4 regions of the Exiguobacterium sp. EF_C8 genome follow, and region 2 is predicted to be linked to each of the others. Evidence: riboswitches for the same ligand, from Rfam matches in the RefSeq annotation. Region 2 holds a riboswitch; each other region holds the start of a gene.
What was found. A riboswitch is a leader RNA that binds a small molecule or an ion and turns the genes downstream of it on or off. The one in region 2 is predicted to bind S-adenosylmethionine.
Positions count from the first base shown of each region.

Region 1: linked by a shared signal. The riboswitch ahead of ACY2IG_RS15535 (Na+/H+ antiporter NhaC family protein) and the one ahead of metK (methionine adenosyltransferase) in region 2 are both predicted to bind S-adenosylmethionine.
Region 3: linked by a shared signal. The riboswitch ahead of ACY2IG_RS16185 (LLM class flavin-dependent oxidoreductase) and the one ahead of metK (methionine adenosyltransferase) in region 2 are both predicted to bind S-adenosylmethionine.
Region 4: linked by a shared signal. The riboswitch ahead of msrA (peptide-methionine (S)-S-oxide reductase MsrA) and the one ahead of metK (methionine adenosyltransferase) in region 2 are both predicted to bind S-adenosylmethionine.

Region 1 is NZ_CM143264.1:2,932,603-2,936,823, reverse strand. It holds gene ACY2IG_RS15545 (aldo/keto reductase) at 1-696, opposite strand, end outside; gene ACY2IG_RS15540 (hypothetical protein) at 856-1,059, shown strand; gene ACY2IG_RS15535 (Na+/H+ antiporter NhaC family protein) at 1,099-2,409, opposite strand; SAM riboswitch class I at 2,491-2,595, opposite strand; gene ACY2IG_RS15530 (metal ABC transporter solute-binding protein, Zn/Mn family) at 2,665-3,672, opposite strand; gene ACY2IG_RS15525 (alpha/beta hydrolase) at 3,842-4,221, shown strand, end outside.
Region 2 is NZ_CM143264.1:2,438,849-2,443,069, reverse strand. It holds gene pckA (phosphoenolpyruvate carboxykinase (ATP)) at 1-1,028, opposite strand, end outside; SAM riboswitch class I at 1,263-1,389, shown strand; gene metK (methionine adenosyltransferase) at 1,518-2,726, shown strand; gene ACY2IG_RS12965 (GNAT family N-acetyltransferase) at 2,864-3,352, shown strand; gene ACY2IG_RS12960 (serine aminopeptidase domain-containing protein) at 3,431-4,135, shown strand; gene mnmM (tRNA 5-(aminomethyl)-2-thiouridylate-methyltransferase MnmM) at 4,186-4,221, opposite strand, start outside.
Region 3 is NZ_CM143264.1:3,066,206-3,070,426, reverse strand. It holds gene ACY2IG_RS16200 (YczE/YyaS/YitT family protein) at 1-661, opposite strand, end outside; gene ACY2IG_RS16195 (DUF817 domain-containing protein) at 815-1,600, shown strand; gene ACY2IG_RS16190 (DUF975 family protein) at 1,794-2,432, shown strand; SAM riboswitch class I at 2,542-2,644, shown strand; gene ACY2IG_RS16185 (LLM class flavin-dependent oxidoreductase) at 2,720-3,772, shown strand; gene ACY2IG_RS16180 (ATP-grasp domain-containing protein) at 3,775-4,221, shown strand, end outside.
Region 4 is NZ_CM143264.1:440,911-445,131, reverse strand. It holds gene ACY2IG_RS02430 (SH3 domain-containing protein) at 1-401, shown strand, start outside; gene ACY2IG_RS02425 (putative quinol monooxygenase) at 457-750, opposite strand; gene ACY2IG_RS02420 (M20 metallopeptidase family protein) at 828-2,006, shown strand; SAM riboswitch class I at 2,069-2,172, shown strand; gene msrA (peptide-methionine (S)-S-oxide reductase MsrA) at 2,267-2,797, shown strand; gene ACY2IG_RS02410 (ArsR family transcriptional regulator) at 3,026-3,625, shown strand; gene ACY2IG_RS02405 (MFS transporter) at 3,640-4,221, shown strand, end outside.

The sequences.
Region 1 (4,221 bases), 490 kb from region 2:
GCGTTCTGGTGTGACGGATTTTGGAAGAGCAACGATACCGTTGTCGAGGTGCCAGCGCAAGACGACTTGTGAAGGTGTCTTACCATGCTTCTCTGCGATTTCCTTGAAATCGTTGATTTCGAGGAATTTCCCTTGCATGAGTGGACTCCATGCTTCGACTTGGATGTTGTGATCTTGCAAGTATTCGTGCAGTTCGTGTTGCGGCAATTGTGGATGCAATTCGACTTGGTTGATCATTGGTGCCATCAAGCCCTCTTCTGCCAATGTATCGAGGTGATGTTCCTTGAAGTTCGAGACACCGATCGCTTTGATCTTGCCTGCTTCATAAAGTTCAACCATTGCTTTCCACGCTTCGATATAGCCTTCGACTGGCCAGTGGATCAGGTAGAGGTCAAGGTAGTCTGTTTCGAGACGTTCGAGCGATTCTGCGAATGCTTCCTTCGTCCGACCGGCACGAATATCATCGTTCCAGACTTTCGACGTTAAGAAGAGATCCTCACGTTTCACGCCGCTTTCTTTGATTCCTTTTGCGACACCGCGCTCGTTTTTATAGACAGCAGCTGTATCGATATGACGATAGCCGACACGTAGTGCTTCAGCAACAGCAGCGGGTGCTTCTGTTTCTTCGTCTACTTGCCAGACACCGAATCCGATTTGGGGAATCGTAATACCGTTTGAAAGTTTTGCGTATTGCATGTGTTACTCCTCCTCATAAAACGTAGTTTAGATTTGCTCGTTTAGTTTAGCACGAACGAACGAAACCGTCCGTTTCCATGCTCATGGAGGAATAGAATGGGTTAAAATAAAAGAGATTTCATCACATCTGACCGTATGTCAGAAAGAGGGGGAGAAAGGATGGCTCAAAAGAATAAAAAGCTATCAAAGGGAGCTTGGCTTAGTATTAGTGCCTTGTTGGTCACGCAAGCAGTTAGCCTATTTTTCAGTGCACGAAAATCAGGACGTAATCCGTGGGTATGGGGAGGCGCGGGACTCCTTCAGTTTCCACTTCCAGCAATCGCGTATTTGATTTTAGAACGACAAGCGAAGCAGAAAAAATAATGAAACAGGTCCGATCACCATGATCGGACCTGTCGTTGGTTAAGAAGAGATTTTTTCCTGTTGAGCAACTGATTTTTTCGGACGTGGGAAACCAAAGATGATGGCAATCGATCCACAGACGAAGAGCAGGAACGGATAGAACAGATACGGAATCAGTTCTGGTGAAGCTGTCTTCGTCAACTCTGCTGCGATCAGCAGTTGTGCCCCATACGGAATGATGCCTTGAATACCACAAGAGAAGATATCAAGAATACTCGCTGATTTCTTGCGGTCGATTTCATACGTATCAGCGATTTCAGCCGCGAGTGGTCCAGCGACGAGAATCGAGATCGTATTGTTCGCCGTTGCGAGGTTCGTCGCACTGACGAGTGCTGCCATACTGAATTCAGCACCGCGACGCTGTGAAATCTTGCGCGTCAACGTCTCTTTCAAGTAGGCGATTCCGCCATTGAACGTGATCAAACTGACGAGACCACCCATGAGGAGTGTCAAGATTGAAATTTCTGCCATGCCCATCATTCCTTCAGACATCGAAAGGACGAACCCACTTAAGCCAAAGCTACCGTCGATCATACCGATGATTCCAGTGAGCAATGTGCCACCGACGAGAACAAGAATGACATTGACACCAAATAGTGCAAGGACGATGACGGCGAGATACGGAATTAATTTGTAGAACTCGAATGCTTTAGCTGCTGCCGCATCGCCAGAACCAGAAACGAACGCGAGTAAGATGACCGTTAAGACGGCAGCCGGGAGAACGATCATGAAGTTCGTCCGGAATTTATCGCGCATGTTCGTTTTTTGTGTCCGAACGGCAGCGATTGTCGTATCCGAGATGAACGACAAGTTATCACCGAACATCGAACCACCAACGACTGACGCTGCTGCGATCGCAACGTTGATACCTGTTGCTTCATGAATACCGAAGGCAATCGGTGCGAGAGCGGCAATCGTTCCTGTCGAGGTACCCATTGCCATCGAGATGAATGCTGCGATAACAAATATCCCACTCATCAGGAGTGAAGGAGGTAAGAACGTCAAAGCAGCATTGACAGTTGCTTCGATTGCGCCGATCGCTTCCGCTGTTCCAGAGAACGCACCGGCTAATAAGAAAATGAAGACCATGATCATGATATCAGGATTTCCGGCACCGGTTGCGATACGTTCGACCGTTTGATTGATCGATCCTTTCGTCATGATTGCAGCAAAGATCAACGCGATCAAAGCGGCGATCAGAATCGGAAATTTGTAAAAATCGTCATAGAAGATACCGGCTCCGATGAAGAGGACCAGGAATACGACGAGCGGAAGCAGTGCCCATTTGTTAGGCGTAATCGTTTCTTTCATTGTTGATACCTCATTTCTCAAAGATACAAAAAAAGACCCCTTCGCAAGAAAGAAGGAGGTCTTTATGAAATAAAGACGCTCTTCTTATCTCTCAAGCTTTCGCTTGCTGGATTTGGCACAGTACGAATCAAATCGTCCGCTGCCGAAACATCATTGGGCCAGTCCCTCCGTTTCTCGCGATAAAAAGAAGTCATTCAATTGTTGTAAAACACGTTTCTTACCGTACCGCATTGAGTAACGCGTGTCAACTGTACTTTACTGAAGTGCCTGTTCTAACGTCTGGACGTTTTCTTCCATCAATTTGAAATACGAGCTATTTTGTTGCGATTTCGTCACCGACTCGAGGTTATGGATCGTCACGGATTTAGCTCCGATTTCTTTTTGGATGACACGCGCAACCTTTGGTGAAACCGTTTCTTCGAACGCGACGTATTTCAAATCATGCATCCGCGCTTCTTTCACTAAAGCAGCCAGTTGCTTTTGTGACGGTTCATCGGAAGGGGAAATTCCGGCGATTGGAAGCTGCGTGAAACCATATCGTTCGGCGAGGTAACCGTAAGCGGCATGTGTGACGAGAAGTTCTTTTTTTGATCCGTCAGCGACGGCTTGCTTGAACTCTTTATCGAGTGCGTCAGCTTGCTGATCGAACGCTTTCAAGTTTTTTTCGAATGTTGCTTTGTCTTTTGGTACTTCTTTTGATAAGGCGACTGTGATAGAACGTGCCATTGCTTTGGCGTTGACAGGATCAAGCCAGACGTGTGGATCGTATTTTCCATGATCGTGTTCTTCCTCTTCGTGAGCATGTTCATCAGTTGCGTGATCATCGTGCCCTGCTTCTTCGTGCGCATGCTCAGTATGTCCCTCTTCTTCATGTGCGTGAAGCGTAGCATCCGATTCCAGCAAAGTGACATCCTTACTCGTCTCGACGAACCGGACGTCCGTGCCTTTTAGACTCTCTTGGATTTTTTTTGAATAGGGTTCAAGTGTCGTACCCGTCAAAAGGAAAAGGTCACCTTTGGCAATCTCAGTGAGTTGCTTTGACGTCGGTTCATAGGAGTGCGGATCTGCTCCAGGTGGGACGATCATCTTGACGTTGACTTGATTACCACCGATTTCACGGGCAATGGCAGCTGTTGCGAACGTCGATGTATAGATTTCCATCTTTTTATCATCTGAAGTCGATGAATCGGTGTTTGATCCACAAGCTGCGAGGATACTTGCGCTCGCGAATGCGACCGTTAAAGCAGGAATGATTTTTTTCATTATATGTTACCTCCGTTATTAAAACGTAATTATTCCGATTTGGACTTTTTCACTATAGCGGAACGTTTGAGAAGCGTCAAGTACGAATACCGAGACGTTCGACTTCTTTTAAAACGGGGTAAAAGGATAAAAAAGTGAAGGAATTGGTACGTCTTTTGGAGGTGATCAAGTGAAACGTGAAACTGCATGGCTAATGGGGGGAGCTGCATTACTAACGACGGCAGCTGCGGGAGCAAGTATCTGGAATAATTACGGTGCATTACTTCGGTGGACTGAACCCGCCTTGCCAATCACAGAAAAACAACTCGCACCGCGGACACTCACTTACAAACAAGTGGGAGACCGTACCTTACAACTCGATCTCTATTATCCGCCGGGGGAAGGACCGTTTCCGGTCGCGATCTACGCGCACGGTGGCGCATTCGTTCGTGGAGAGCGCGAGGATATGTTCTGTTTTAGCCCGATCGTTGATCGCCTGCTTGAACTTGGGGTTGCTGTTTGTAGTATCGATTATCGTCTGTTTGAAGAAGGGAGTTATTTTCCGGATAA
Region 2 (4,221 bases):
TCAGCCGTCAAGAAGACAATCGTCTTCGGATGACCAGCCCGTGATGGAACAGCGATGTTATCGATCGCTGTGATCGGATAAGCAGCACGTGTATTTTCTGTCAACGATGTGTCATCGTAATCAGGATGACGAGATTCATCGAGCACGACGTTTTCAAGGACAGTTCCGAAACGGATCGCATCAAAAATTTGCGGTTCTTTTTCGCGTGACAGATTGACCGTCTTCGCATAACATCCACCTTCAATGTTGAAGACGCCGTCATGCGACCAACCATGCTCATCGTCACCGATCAATTGACGGCTATCGTCTGCTGACAGGGTGGTCTTACCAGTACCGGATAGACCGAAGAACAAGGCGACGTCGCCTTCGTGTCCGACGTTTGCTGAACAGTGCATCGAAAGGACATTTTCTTGTGGTAAGAGGTAGTTCATGACGGAAAAAATCGATTTTTTGATTTCGCCCGCATATTCGGTTCCGCCGATCAAGACGATCCGGTGTTCAAACGACATGGCGATGAATGTCTCGGAATTCGTTCCGTCAACGGTAGGATCTGCTTTGAAATGTGGCGCGTAGACGACCGTGAACGGTTCGAAGGCAGCCACTTCAGGATACTCGCGTAAAAAGAGTTGTTTGGCAAACAGGTTATGCCAAGCGTATTGTGTGAGCACACGAACCGGAAGGGTGAAGTGCGTATCTGCCCCAGCAGCAGCTTCTGTGTAGTAGAGCTGATCGGCTTCGTTCATGTAACGAAGAACCTTTTGTAACAATTGTTCAAATTTGTCTCCATCCATCGGTTGGTTAACATGACCCCAATCAATGTGAGACTCGCAGGAAGAATCACGGACGATGAACTTATCTTTTGGTGAACGACCTGTAAATTTCCCCGTTTCTACAGATAGTGCGCCGTTCTCAGCAAGGACACCTTCTTCGTTTCGAATCGCATGTTCGACAAGTTCAGCAACAGATAGTTGTTTGAACACATGCTCTTTCTTGAGTAGTTCTTCGATATTCAGGACCGTCATCGGCATCCTGACCCCACCTTTCCCCTACGTTGGTTTTGGCTCACTGCATTTAGTATGACACATTCATTATATATGACATACTAAAGGGAGCGCAATCATTTTCTAGTGCTGATTTCTATTTATCTGGAAACGCTTTCAGCATTAATAGTTTAACATCTCTTTTAAAAAGTTTCGACTAGAATTTGAAACCTTGCTTGACAGAGTAGGTACAACTTTATATCATGTAATTCGTAACGGATACTCTTATTCTGAGCAGGTGGAGGGAACAAGGCCCGAAGAAACCCGGCAACCGTCCTACATTAATTCATATATTAATGAGGGAAAAGGTGCTCTCCTGAAGCGAAGTAAACACTTCGAACGATAAGAGGGTAAAGGAAGAACGCACAACCTTTCCCTGACCATTTTTTGGACTTGGAAAGGTTTTTTTCATTTTACCGTCCCACTCAACTAGGGGAAATGAGTACACCGTCAAATTCTTTTTTGGGAGGGTCATACATGACAAACCTTAATCGCCGACTATTCACGTCGGAGTCAGTCACTGAAGGTCATCCAGATAAAATCTGTGACCAAATTTCGGATTCAATCCTCGATGCGATTCTTGCAGCGGATCCAAACGCACGTGTTGCGGCAGAAACTTCTGTTACAACAGGTCTCGTTCTCGTTGCAGGTGAGATCACGACATCCACTTACGTCGACATTCCAAAAGTCGTTCGTGAAACGATTCGTGAAATCGGCTACACACGCGCGAAATACGGTTTCGATGCGGATACATGTGCTGTATTGACATCGATCGATGAGCAATCAGCAGATATCGCTCTTGGTGTCGACCAAGCGCTTGAAGCACGTGAAGGTAGCATGTCTGATGCAGAAATCGATGCAATCGGTGCAGGAGACCAAGGTCTTATGTTCGGTTACGCAACGAAAGAAACACCAGAACTCATGCCACTTCCAATTTCGCTTTCGCACCGTCTCGCACGCCGTTTGGCAGAAGTGCGTAAAAACGGTCAACTCGACTACCTTCGTCCGGACGGAAAAACACAAGTCACGGTCGAATACAACGAGAACAACGAGCCGGTTCGTGTCGATACGATCGTCATCTCGACACAACATGCGGAAGAAGTTACGCTTGAGCAAATCCAAGCTGATTTGAAAGAACACGTCATCACACCGGTCATCCCGGCTGAATACATCGACGCAGCAACGAAATTCTTCATCAACCCAACTGGTCGTTTCGTCATTGGCGGACCACAAGGAGATGCTGGATTGACTGGTCGCAAGATCATCGTTGATACGTATGGTGGATACGCACGCCACGGCGGTGGAGCATTCTCAGGTAAAGATCCAACAAAAGTCGACCGTTCAGCTGCATACGCAGCACGTTACGTCGCGAAGAACCTCGTTGCTGCAGGTCTTGCAGACAAAGCAGAAGTTCAACTTGCGTACGCAATCGGTGTCGCGCACCCTGTATCAATCGCAGTTGATACATTCGGCACAGGAAAACTTCCTGAAGCACAACTCGTCGAATTGGTTGCTGAAAACTTCGATCTTCGTCCGGCTGGAATCATCAACATGCTTGATCTCCGTCGTCCGATCTATCGTCAAACAGCTGCATACGGTCACTTCGGTCGTACAGATGTTGAGCTTCCATGGGAGCAAACAGATAAAGCAGCAGTTCTTGAAGAACAAGCAAAACGTTTCGCATAATCAAAAAGTCCGGAAATCCTACGTGGGTTTTCGGGCTTTTTTGTTTCCGCGGAACTTTGCAGGAAACGAATGTTTTTTCTAGAAAAGGGTAAAAGTACATGAGTCGATTTGTATGAGTATAAAGGGGGGTTCCGATTATGGAAATACGCGAAGCTATTCCAGCTGATGCAGGACGTATTCATGACATTGCTATCACATCTTGGTTGGATACGTATGAAGAAATCTATTCCGAACGTTCGAAAGCGCATTTCGTGCAGGAGGCGTATCCGCAAGAAGAAGTCGTTCGTGCGATCCGGACGGCGGAAGAAGCACGGGGAGAGTATTTTTATGTCGGAATCATCGACGAGGAAATCGTCGGTTTCATTCATGCTGTTGATGTCGAAGGAACATGGGAGATCATTCGGCTTTACGTCTTGCCGGAATATCAGCAAAACGGAATCGGAAGACGTCTGATTCGTGAACTCGAACGACAAGGAGCCGTCCCACTCGAAGTCTACGTGGAAGCACGTAACTATAAAGCGCGTCAATTCCTGACCTCATTTGGTTTTGAAGAACTTAGTGAGATGACGGAAGAAGTATTTGGGCAAGCGGAATCAGTCGTTCGTCTTCGCCATGTTGCCTCGTGAAATCCGTCTCGGGACGGTTTCGTTTGCGTTTGAAATAAGGTATCGTGAAAAGGAAGTATGAAGTGAAGAGGTGAGTTTGTGGTTGAACAACCAACAGGAATCATCGTATTAGTCTATCCGTTACAACTGCGTGCCCGTCCGAGTGAAGCTTTGATTCGAGTACTCGAAAGAGAGTATGAAGTGCTACTCGTCGACGCACCACGTCGCATTTCGTTTGAAGAGCACGGTCAACTGTTAAAAGAAGCATTACGCGAAGCAGGAAAACGAAAGCTACCGATTCATATCATCGCCTGTAGCATGGGGGCACTCGTCGTCAATCGTCTGTTGCAAGAATATGAACTACCAGTCGCAAGTCTTGCGTTCGTTTCACCATTGTTTGATTGGCATCCGTCGAAACAACTCGGAGGTGTCAAACAAGTCTTCGCGAGTGCGTTTGATCGTTTCCGTCCCGATGCGCCACTCGGTACGTTGCCGTTTGGTCAAAGTACGGAAGATACCGTTCGCATCGGTGAACTGACGTATGCGCAGTACCGGGAAATCGAAGAAGAGATCGTCGTACATGACGAGGAACGAAAAAAACTGCCTCGTGTAAACTTGGCTTGTTTTTATGCACCAGACGATCAGTTCGCAGACGTCAAACTGACACTCGAAGTATGTCGGAAAATGGGTGGCGATCAGATTTACTTACAACGTCTACACGGTTTCCCGCATTTCAGCTTTGAACGGTTGAATACACGGTTTGCGGAAAAATTATTGTTGTTTTTTAAATTAGTCGAAGAATGAAAAAAGTGATGGTTTCCATAGCGGAAGCCATCACTTCTTTATTTCTACTGTCAGCGCACTTTTTTCTCGATCGCGATGATGAACGG
Region 3 (4,221 bases), 630 kb from region 2:
TAATTTGGCGTTTAGACGCTGGAATTCCTTTTGCATCGATCGCTGCAATGATCCGACGGAAATAGAACAACCAAAATTGTAGGAATGGTCCGATTAAGAAAATCGAGAGGATTGTACCGAAGAAAACAGGACCACCGAGCAACCAGCCAATGCCGCATGCCGTGACCTCCATGATCGTCCGCATCAGACGAATCGACGTTCCAAATCGCTCTGCAAGTGTCAGCGTCAACCCATCGCGTGGACCGGCTCCATATCCGACAGCAACATAAAGACCTGCCCCCATGCCGATGATGAAGATGCCGAAAATCAACCAGATCGTATTCAACCAGATCGACTCAAAAGAGGGTAAGAGATGAGAATTAAGGACAAGATTCATGAAGACACCGACGAAAATCGCGTTGACGAGTGTTCCAATTTGTGGTGTGACGCGGTCTAATGTGTACTTAACGAACACGAGTAATAGACCAACGAGCAAAATAATCGTTCCGACGGACAGTGGTGTTTTCTTTTGGAGACCGAGATGCAATACATCCCACGTCGAGACACCGAGTTCAGCCGTGATCATCATCGATGAGCCGAGAGCGAGTAAAAATAAACCGAGTAGGAAGAGTCCCCACTTTAACGTAGCGCGTAATAACCAGGAAGCACGATGACGCGTCATGTCTAACACCTCATTTCTTAAAAATAATTGATTCGTTAACTGTATCATGAGGAAAGTAGAAGAAGAAAGACGAAATTTTCCGTTTTTTCCATCTTAAGAAGGAGGGGAAGGTCGAAAGAGAAACGTATACTGAAGAAAAAAGGAGATGACAGGATGAAAGCGATCCGACACCTGATTCGTTTTACATACATAGAAGCCGTCTGTTGCGTCTTTCCCGTCATGATTTTCGCAGCGCTTGCTCTTTCACGTTATCTTCCTGCTGAACCGGTCGCTCGATACGATCTCCTGTTGCTATGGTGTCTTCTCGTCCAAATCGTCTTACTTGTCACGCGTTATGAAACGCTGGAAGAGTTCAAACTGATCTTACTCTTTCACGTGATTGGTCTAGCACTTGAACTGTTCAAAGTGAACGTTGGGTCTTGGAGTTATCCGGAACAGGCTCTAACGAAAGTGGCTGGTGTTCCTTTGTATGCAGGATTCATGTATGCAAGTGTCGCAAGTTATGTCTGTCAAGCGTTCCGAAGATTTCATTTACGCTTCACAGCATTCCCACCACCTTGGCTTGCGATCAGCGTAGGCAGTCTCGTCTATCTCAACTTCTTCACCCACCACTGGATCTTCGATGCACGCTGGCTATTGATGGTCCTCGTCGTCCTTGTCTTCTATAAGTCATGGGTTCATTTTACGATCGAGCAGACGATCTACCGGATGCCGCTCGTCCTGTCTTTTTTACTGATCGCGTTCTTTATTTGGATCGCTGAGAATATCGTGACGTTCTTTAAAGGGTGGGTCTATCCGCATCAGGAAAGAGGATGGGAAGTCGTTGATCTCGGAAAGTTGTCTTCTTGGTTCCTGCTTGTGATCATCACGGTCCTGATCGTCATCGTCGCGAAATACAAGCAACGGGATCCGGCTGTGGAGATATATCAGCGTACATAGATAAAAAACATGACATTTCGTTTGTGATGGAGCGCTTCGATGTTCAACGTTCGTTCTAACATGTGGACGACAACTTGAGCGTGTTTGGCTCAACCAGTGACGAGACGGGAAATTATTGAAAAAAGAGTGAAACATTAGAAGTTTTAAGCCGTAGAGTAAGGTGAGAACTTATTTTTCAAGGAGGACCTTACTCATGTCATCTCAATTAAAAAAAGCAGCGAAGGAGTCGCTCAGCGGTCGTTGGGGATTTGCAGTCCTAGCTTTTCTGCTGTTTAGTATTATTCAGGGTGTTCCTAATTTATTTGGATCGGATATCGATGAGCCGTCTAGTAGTATAGATCTCGTTGTATCATTGGTGTCGATTTTATTGATTCCAGTAGGAGTCGGTTGGACATGGATTGCCATGTCGATTGCTCGTGGCGAAGAAACGAAAGTGACGGATTTGTTTGAGCCATATGGTATGTTCCTGAAAGTGGTGGGGCTGGCCATTGTTCAGTTCATCTTTATCGCGCTCTGGACGTTACTCTTAATCATCCCTGGTATCATCAAGTCATTCTCTTACTTGTTGACGTACTACATCCTTCGGGATGAGCCGTCAATCGGTATTCTCGAAGCAATTACACGCTCACGGCAACTCATGGATGGACACAAGATGGAAGCATTCTTGCTCTTCTTATCGTTTATCGGTTGGGCGTTGCTTGTTATCGTTACGCTTGGTCTTGCTGTCCTATGGGTCGGACCATACTTCAGTGTCACGCTTGCCAAATTCTACGATCGTATTCGTGGGGAGCAGGCGCCAGAGCAGACATCAGATTTCGTCGCACCATACTAATTCCGAATCCCGACACTACGTCGGGATTTTTCTTTGGAATAAATCCGATAGGAAAAGACGGTTTAATGGTTGCTTTAGTTCAATGAATTCTGTACGATGAATGCAACACATCTTATCTAGAGAAGTCGAGGGACTGGCCCGAAGACACTTCAGCAACCCCGCTATGGCGGAAGGTGCTACTTCCAGGAAGGAATACCTTCTGAAGATAAGAGCGGACAGGACAAGATACCGTCGCTCTTTTCGAACTTCGAAAAGAGCGTTTTTTTTATGATAAGGGGGACGATGGAGTGGAGTATGGTTTTTGGTTACCGATTTTTGGGGGATGGTTACGTAACGTCGAGGATGAACAGATGCCAGCGACATTCGATTATGCGAAACAAGTCGCACAAACAGCTGAACGCATCGGCTTCTCGACGACGTTGATTGCGGAATTGAACTTGAACGATATCAAAGGCATCAAGGAACCGAGTCTTGAGGCATGGACAACGGCAGCGGCGATTGCTGCAACAACAGAACGCCTTGAAATCATGACAGCGGTTCGTTCCGGGTTCCATAATCCAGCGACGACGGCGAAGATGGCGGCAAACATCGATCAGTTGAGTGGAGGGCGATTTACGCTCAATGTCGTCTCAGCCTGGTGGGCAGAAGAAGCAAAACAATACAACGGTATTTTTACTGCACACGATGAACGCTATGCCCGAACGGAAGAGTTCGTCACGGTCATGAAAGGACTATGGGCAGATGCGTCACCGTACAGCTTCTCCGGCAATCACTACACGATCGAACAGGCAGAACTCCATCCGAAACCCGTCCAGCGTCCGGGGATTAAGCTCTACGCTGGTGGAGAGAGTGAAGCCGGAAAACGGACGATCGTCGAACATTGTGATGCCTACGTCATGCATGGAGGCACTGTTGAAGAAGTAGCTCATAAAATCAATGATATGAAAGTACGCCGGGAAGCGACGGGACACGCACCGCTTGAGAGCTTCGGTCTTGCTGCCTACATCATTTGTCGGGATACGGAAGAAGAAGCGCTTCTTGAGTGGCAACGCATCACGGACGTTAAGGAAGACAGCGCCGGTTATGCCGGTTATCAAGATTTCATCAGTAAATCGCAACTCGAACAACAGGTCGAACGAAATGATTATTCCGTCTCGAACCGTGGTCTGCGACCGAACTTGATCGGAACACCAGAACAGATTGCCGAACGGATTCTAGCGTTCGAAGCCGTTGGTGTCACGTTGCTCTTGTTACAATTCTCACCACAACTTGAAGAAATGGAACGCTTTGCCCGTGACGTAATGCCACTGGTCGAAGCGAAACGAAAGGTAGGTCAATAATCATGACAAAAATTCATATTCTCCACGAAAACCAAGAATGGACGGATCATCTCATCAAACGTCTCGAAGAACTCAAGTTGCCGTACGAGCAGTGGCACTTGAATGAAGGAATCGTACCGTTAGATGAACTGCCGCCAGAAGGTGTCTTTTACAGTCGTATGAGTGCGTCTTCGCATACGCGGGGGCATCGTTATGCGCCAGAGTTGACGGAAGGGGTCCTCGCTTGGTTAGAAGAGCATGACCGGACTGTCTTTAACGGAACGCGTGCGCTCCGTCTTGAAGTCAGCAAAGTTAATCAATACACAGCGTTACGTAAGGCTGGGATTCGTGTACCAAAGACAACGGCTGCTGTCGGACGTGATCAAATCGTACAAGCAGCAAAAGAAATCGGTGTTTCGTCATTCATCACGAAACATAACCGTGCCGGGAAAGGTCTCGGCGTCCAGTTA
Region 4 (4,221 bases), 1.1 Mb from region 2:
TCGTCAAAAAGAATAATACGCGTGGTGAAAAGCTGATCCAAGCAGCCGTCCAGCATATCGGAACACCCTACACATGGGGTTCGCAAGATGCCGTAAACGGTGGCTTCGACTGTTCCGGACTGATTCACTATGCGACGAACCAAGCTGGAAAATACGGTGGTCGGACGAACGTTCGTGGCTACTGGTATGGTGCGTTCTTCACGAATCGCCGGACGAGCATCTCAAGTGGTAAACGCTCAGATATCGTCTTCTTCCAGAACACCTATACAGACGGTCCATCGCATATTGGAATCATGCTTGATAACGAACACTTCATCCATGCGGGTGGTTCACAGCTGCAAATCAATTCAATCTATGAACCGCGTTGGCAGGAGCATTTCCTCGGCTTTAAATCGATGTAATAAAAAAGACGAATCCGTCGGTTTCGACGGGTTCGTCTCTTCTTATCGCAACACGTCAGAAAGTCATCTCGACGTATTTCGCCACTTGTCGGTCCATCAAGTATAATTCGATCTGTTCACGGTAGGCTTTATAGTGGTCGGATGCGATATGCGCTTCAAGCGCTTCTTCGTCCCGATACACTTCATACAACATGAATTGATGCTCATCCTCGATCGATTGGTGCAAGGAATAACGTAAGCATCCTTCTTCTTTTTGTGAAGCATGATAAACCGTTTGTAAAATCGGGAAGACTTGATCCGCAAGTCCAGCTTTGATTGTAAGTACAGCATTGACGACGATTTCTCCCATGTTACATTATCCCCTTTCGTGATTACCTGTATCTGTACCCATTTTCGCGAAAAGACACACGTTAAAGGAGCTTGAACATGCAAACTCAACTTTTTGAAGCACTCGAACAATTCGAACCGACAATGATCGCGTTACGTCGCGATTTTCATCGACACCCGGAACTCTCTTTCCAGGAAGTCCGCACACCAGAACGGATTGCCGCCTTTTACGCAGAACAGGGCATTCCTCATCAAACAGCCGTCGGAGGTCGTGGTGTCGTCGCGACGATCGAAGGCAAACAGCCTGGTCCGACGATTGCGGTCCGTGCCGATTTTGATGCTTTACCACTTCAAGAAGAGACGACGCTTGCCTTCCGGTCGATCCATCCCGGTGTCATGCATGCATGTGGACACGATGGTCATACGGCGATCGTGATGGCCCTTGCTGCTACACTCTATCCGTTACGCGATCAATTGCAAGGAACGATTCGGATCATCCACCAGCATGGAGAAGAGGTCTTTCCCGGTGGAGCAATCCAAATGATCGAAGCCGGCGTCCTCGAAGGGGTCGATGCAATTTTCGCGACACATCTCGAAAATGATTTACCGGTTGGCACGATCGGGTTCCGGGAAGGACATACATTGTGTGCGATCGACGAATTCGAAATCATCGTCCATGGTCAAGGTGGTCATGCCCAGGCACCGCATAAAACAAAAGATGCTCTCGTCGCTGGAGCGCAACTCGTCTGCAACTTACAGCATCTCGTTAGTCGACGGGTTGATCCGTTTGAGCCGGCTGTTCTCGCAATCGGTTCTTTCCATGCAGGAACAGCACCAAATATCGTTACGGGTGAGGCACGCATTGTCGGGGAAATCCGAACGTTCAATGAGACACTTCGGCATCAGCTCCGGCAAGAAGTCGATCTTGTCGCTAAGACGACGTGTGCCGGCATCGGTGCTTCGTATTCGATTGACTTCACGACTGGTTACCCGGCGCTCTGGAATCACCCGGATGAGACAAAACTCGTTCAGGAAGCTGCTGCTTTCTTACCGGAAGCATCCGTCCGGGCACTCACACCAATGATGGCGGCGGACGACTTCGCACATTACTTAACACACGTCCCGGGTAGTTATTTCTTTACCGGCTCTGGCTATACGGACGGTCGCGTCAACTATCCGCAGCACCATCCACAGTACGAGATCAATGAACAAGCGTTGTTGATAGGTGCGAAGACACTCGGAGCGACGGTTTTACGTGCCTTGAAACCTAAGGATTGACTTTATTTCTGTGTGAATGGTATCATCACAACAATGATAACGAATGACATCAACTTCATATACCCTTATCAAGAGTGGACCGAGAGATCTGGATCGATGACGTCCCAGCAACCTGCGCATAGCAAGGTGCTACGACCAGCAAAGCGAAAGCTTTGGTTGATAAAAAGCGGCGACTCCTTTTGCAACCAAGCGAAGGAGTCGTTTTCGTTTTCTCGCTGTCAGACATACAATGGGGATTTCCCACGGAGAGGAAGAGACAGATGGAAAAAGCAACATTTGCAGGTGGATGTTTTTGGTGCATGGTGACACCATTTGAAGAATTACCAGGAATCGAGGGAATCGTATCAGGTTACATGGGCGGACACGTCGATAACCCGACATACGAGCAAGTCAAAACAGGAACGACGGGACACCTCGAGGTCGTCCAAATCACGTTTGATCCGAGCCTGTTCCCGTACGAGCGTTTACTTGAACTCTACTGGCCCCAAACGGATCCGACGGATGCAGAAGGTCAATTCCAAGATCGCGGTACGCAGTACGCGCCAGCAATCTTCTATCATACGGATGCGCAGCATGAAGCTGCGATTACTTCTCGTGACGCTCTTGCTGCAAGCAACCGTTTCAAACAGCCAATCGTGACGCGGATTGATGCCGCTTCTGAATTTTATCCAGCGGAAGAGTACCACCAAGACTTCCATAAGAAAAATCCAGAACACTATAAAAAAGATCGTGTTGCTTCTGGCCGTGATGCTTTCATCGAACAGGAATGGAAAGATACGACGACGGTCTAACTGCCTCGAACCACATATAGTAGCTGAGACTGATTTCAAACATCTCCTTTTTCCTATACTTTCTAGTAGAAGGTGGAGGATCGAGATGTCAATGAAGTCAGTTTTTTGTATGTAAACCAACTGCTTTATCTTTTGTCGTTACCCTTACATAAATTTGTAATCGTTTACAAAAAGAAGCTTTTGCTTTACGGTTAATAAAAATTAACCGGTTAAAAAGGAGATGATTGAATGGAACAAAAAGCGATTCACATATTAGAGAACTATGAACAGTTAAAAGTGATCAGTGATCCGTTACGAACAAAAATCCTCATGTTTCTCGTTGAAAAACCGCATACGGTGCATCAGTTGGCCCACTTGCTAACGTTATCGCGCGCAAAGGTCCTTTATCACGTACGGGAACTTGAAAAGCATGACTTGATTCGCCTCGTTCGAACAGAAGAACAAGGCGGCAATCTATTGAAATACTATCAAGCGATTGCTCGAGGCTACATTCCTGCCGATCATCTACTGAACTTCGTCGAGACGAATGAAGCGACCCGGCAGTCGTATCTTGAGGTATTGGACCGAGCAAAGACACGCGTCCTCACCGCTCCAACTACTGCTTTTTCTCCTGTGTCTTCAAACGTTGAAGACTGGATGAGCTTATCGCTTCAAAAGGAACTGACGATGTCTGAAGCCAATTTTCGGCAATTTGCTACCAAATATCGTGCTCTATTGGACGAGTTCACACGGTCCCCTTCACTAGACGAAGAAGATAAAAAACACTTCTATATCATGACGACTGCCTTTGCAATTGATGAACCACTATTTGAGAATGACGACGTCTAAACCGGAGGTGCCATATGCTGCCTGTTGAAATGGATACGCAACCATCGCTGTTTAAAAATCGATCTTTTTTATTTTTATGGGGGTCCGGTATGTGCTCTGCCCTCTCCCTATCAACCTATCTGTTTGTTGAACAATGGTATGTCATCCATACACTAAACCAGGCGTCATATCTTGGATTCGTCCTCATGGCCACCTTGTTACCCCGTATTTTTCTCATGTTATTCGGTGGCGTCCTATCCGATCGCTATAAACGTTCGACGATCATGCGCATCTCGAGCGCTTTACGGATCAGTTTCATTCTCTGTCTTCTCGCATTACTTCATACCGATCAGCTTACATTGCTGACGATTTTAGGATTCGCCTTTCTATTCGGTAGTGTGGATGCATTCTTTTCGCCGGCGAATGCTTCCTTACTGCCTACACTCGTTCCTAAAGAACAACTCACTAAAGCCAATTCACTGATTCAGACATCTAATCAAATCGCCCTCTTTTCAGGTCCGATTCTTGGTGGAGTCATCCTCAGCTATTCTTCTTACTCGCACGTCTTTCTCGTGATTTTCGGCACACTCTGTCTGACGCTCCTTTTCACGTATGGT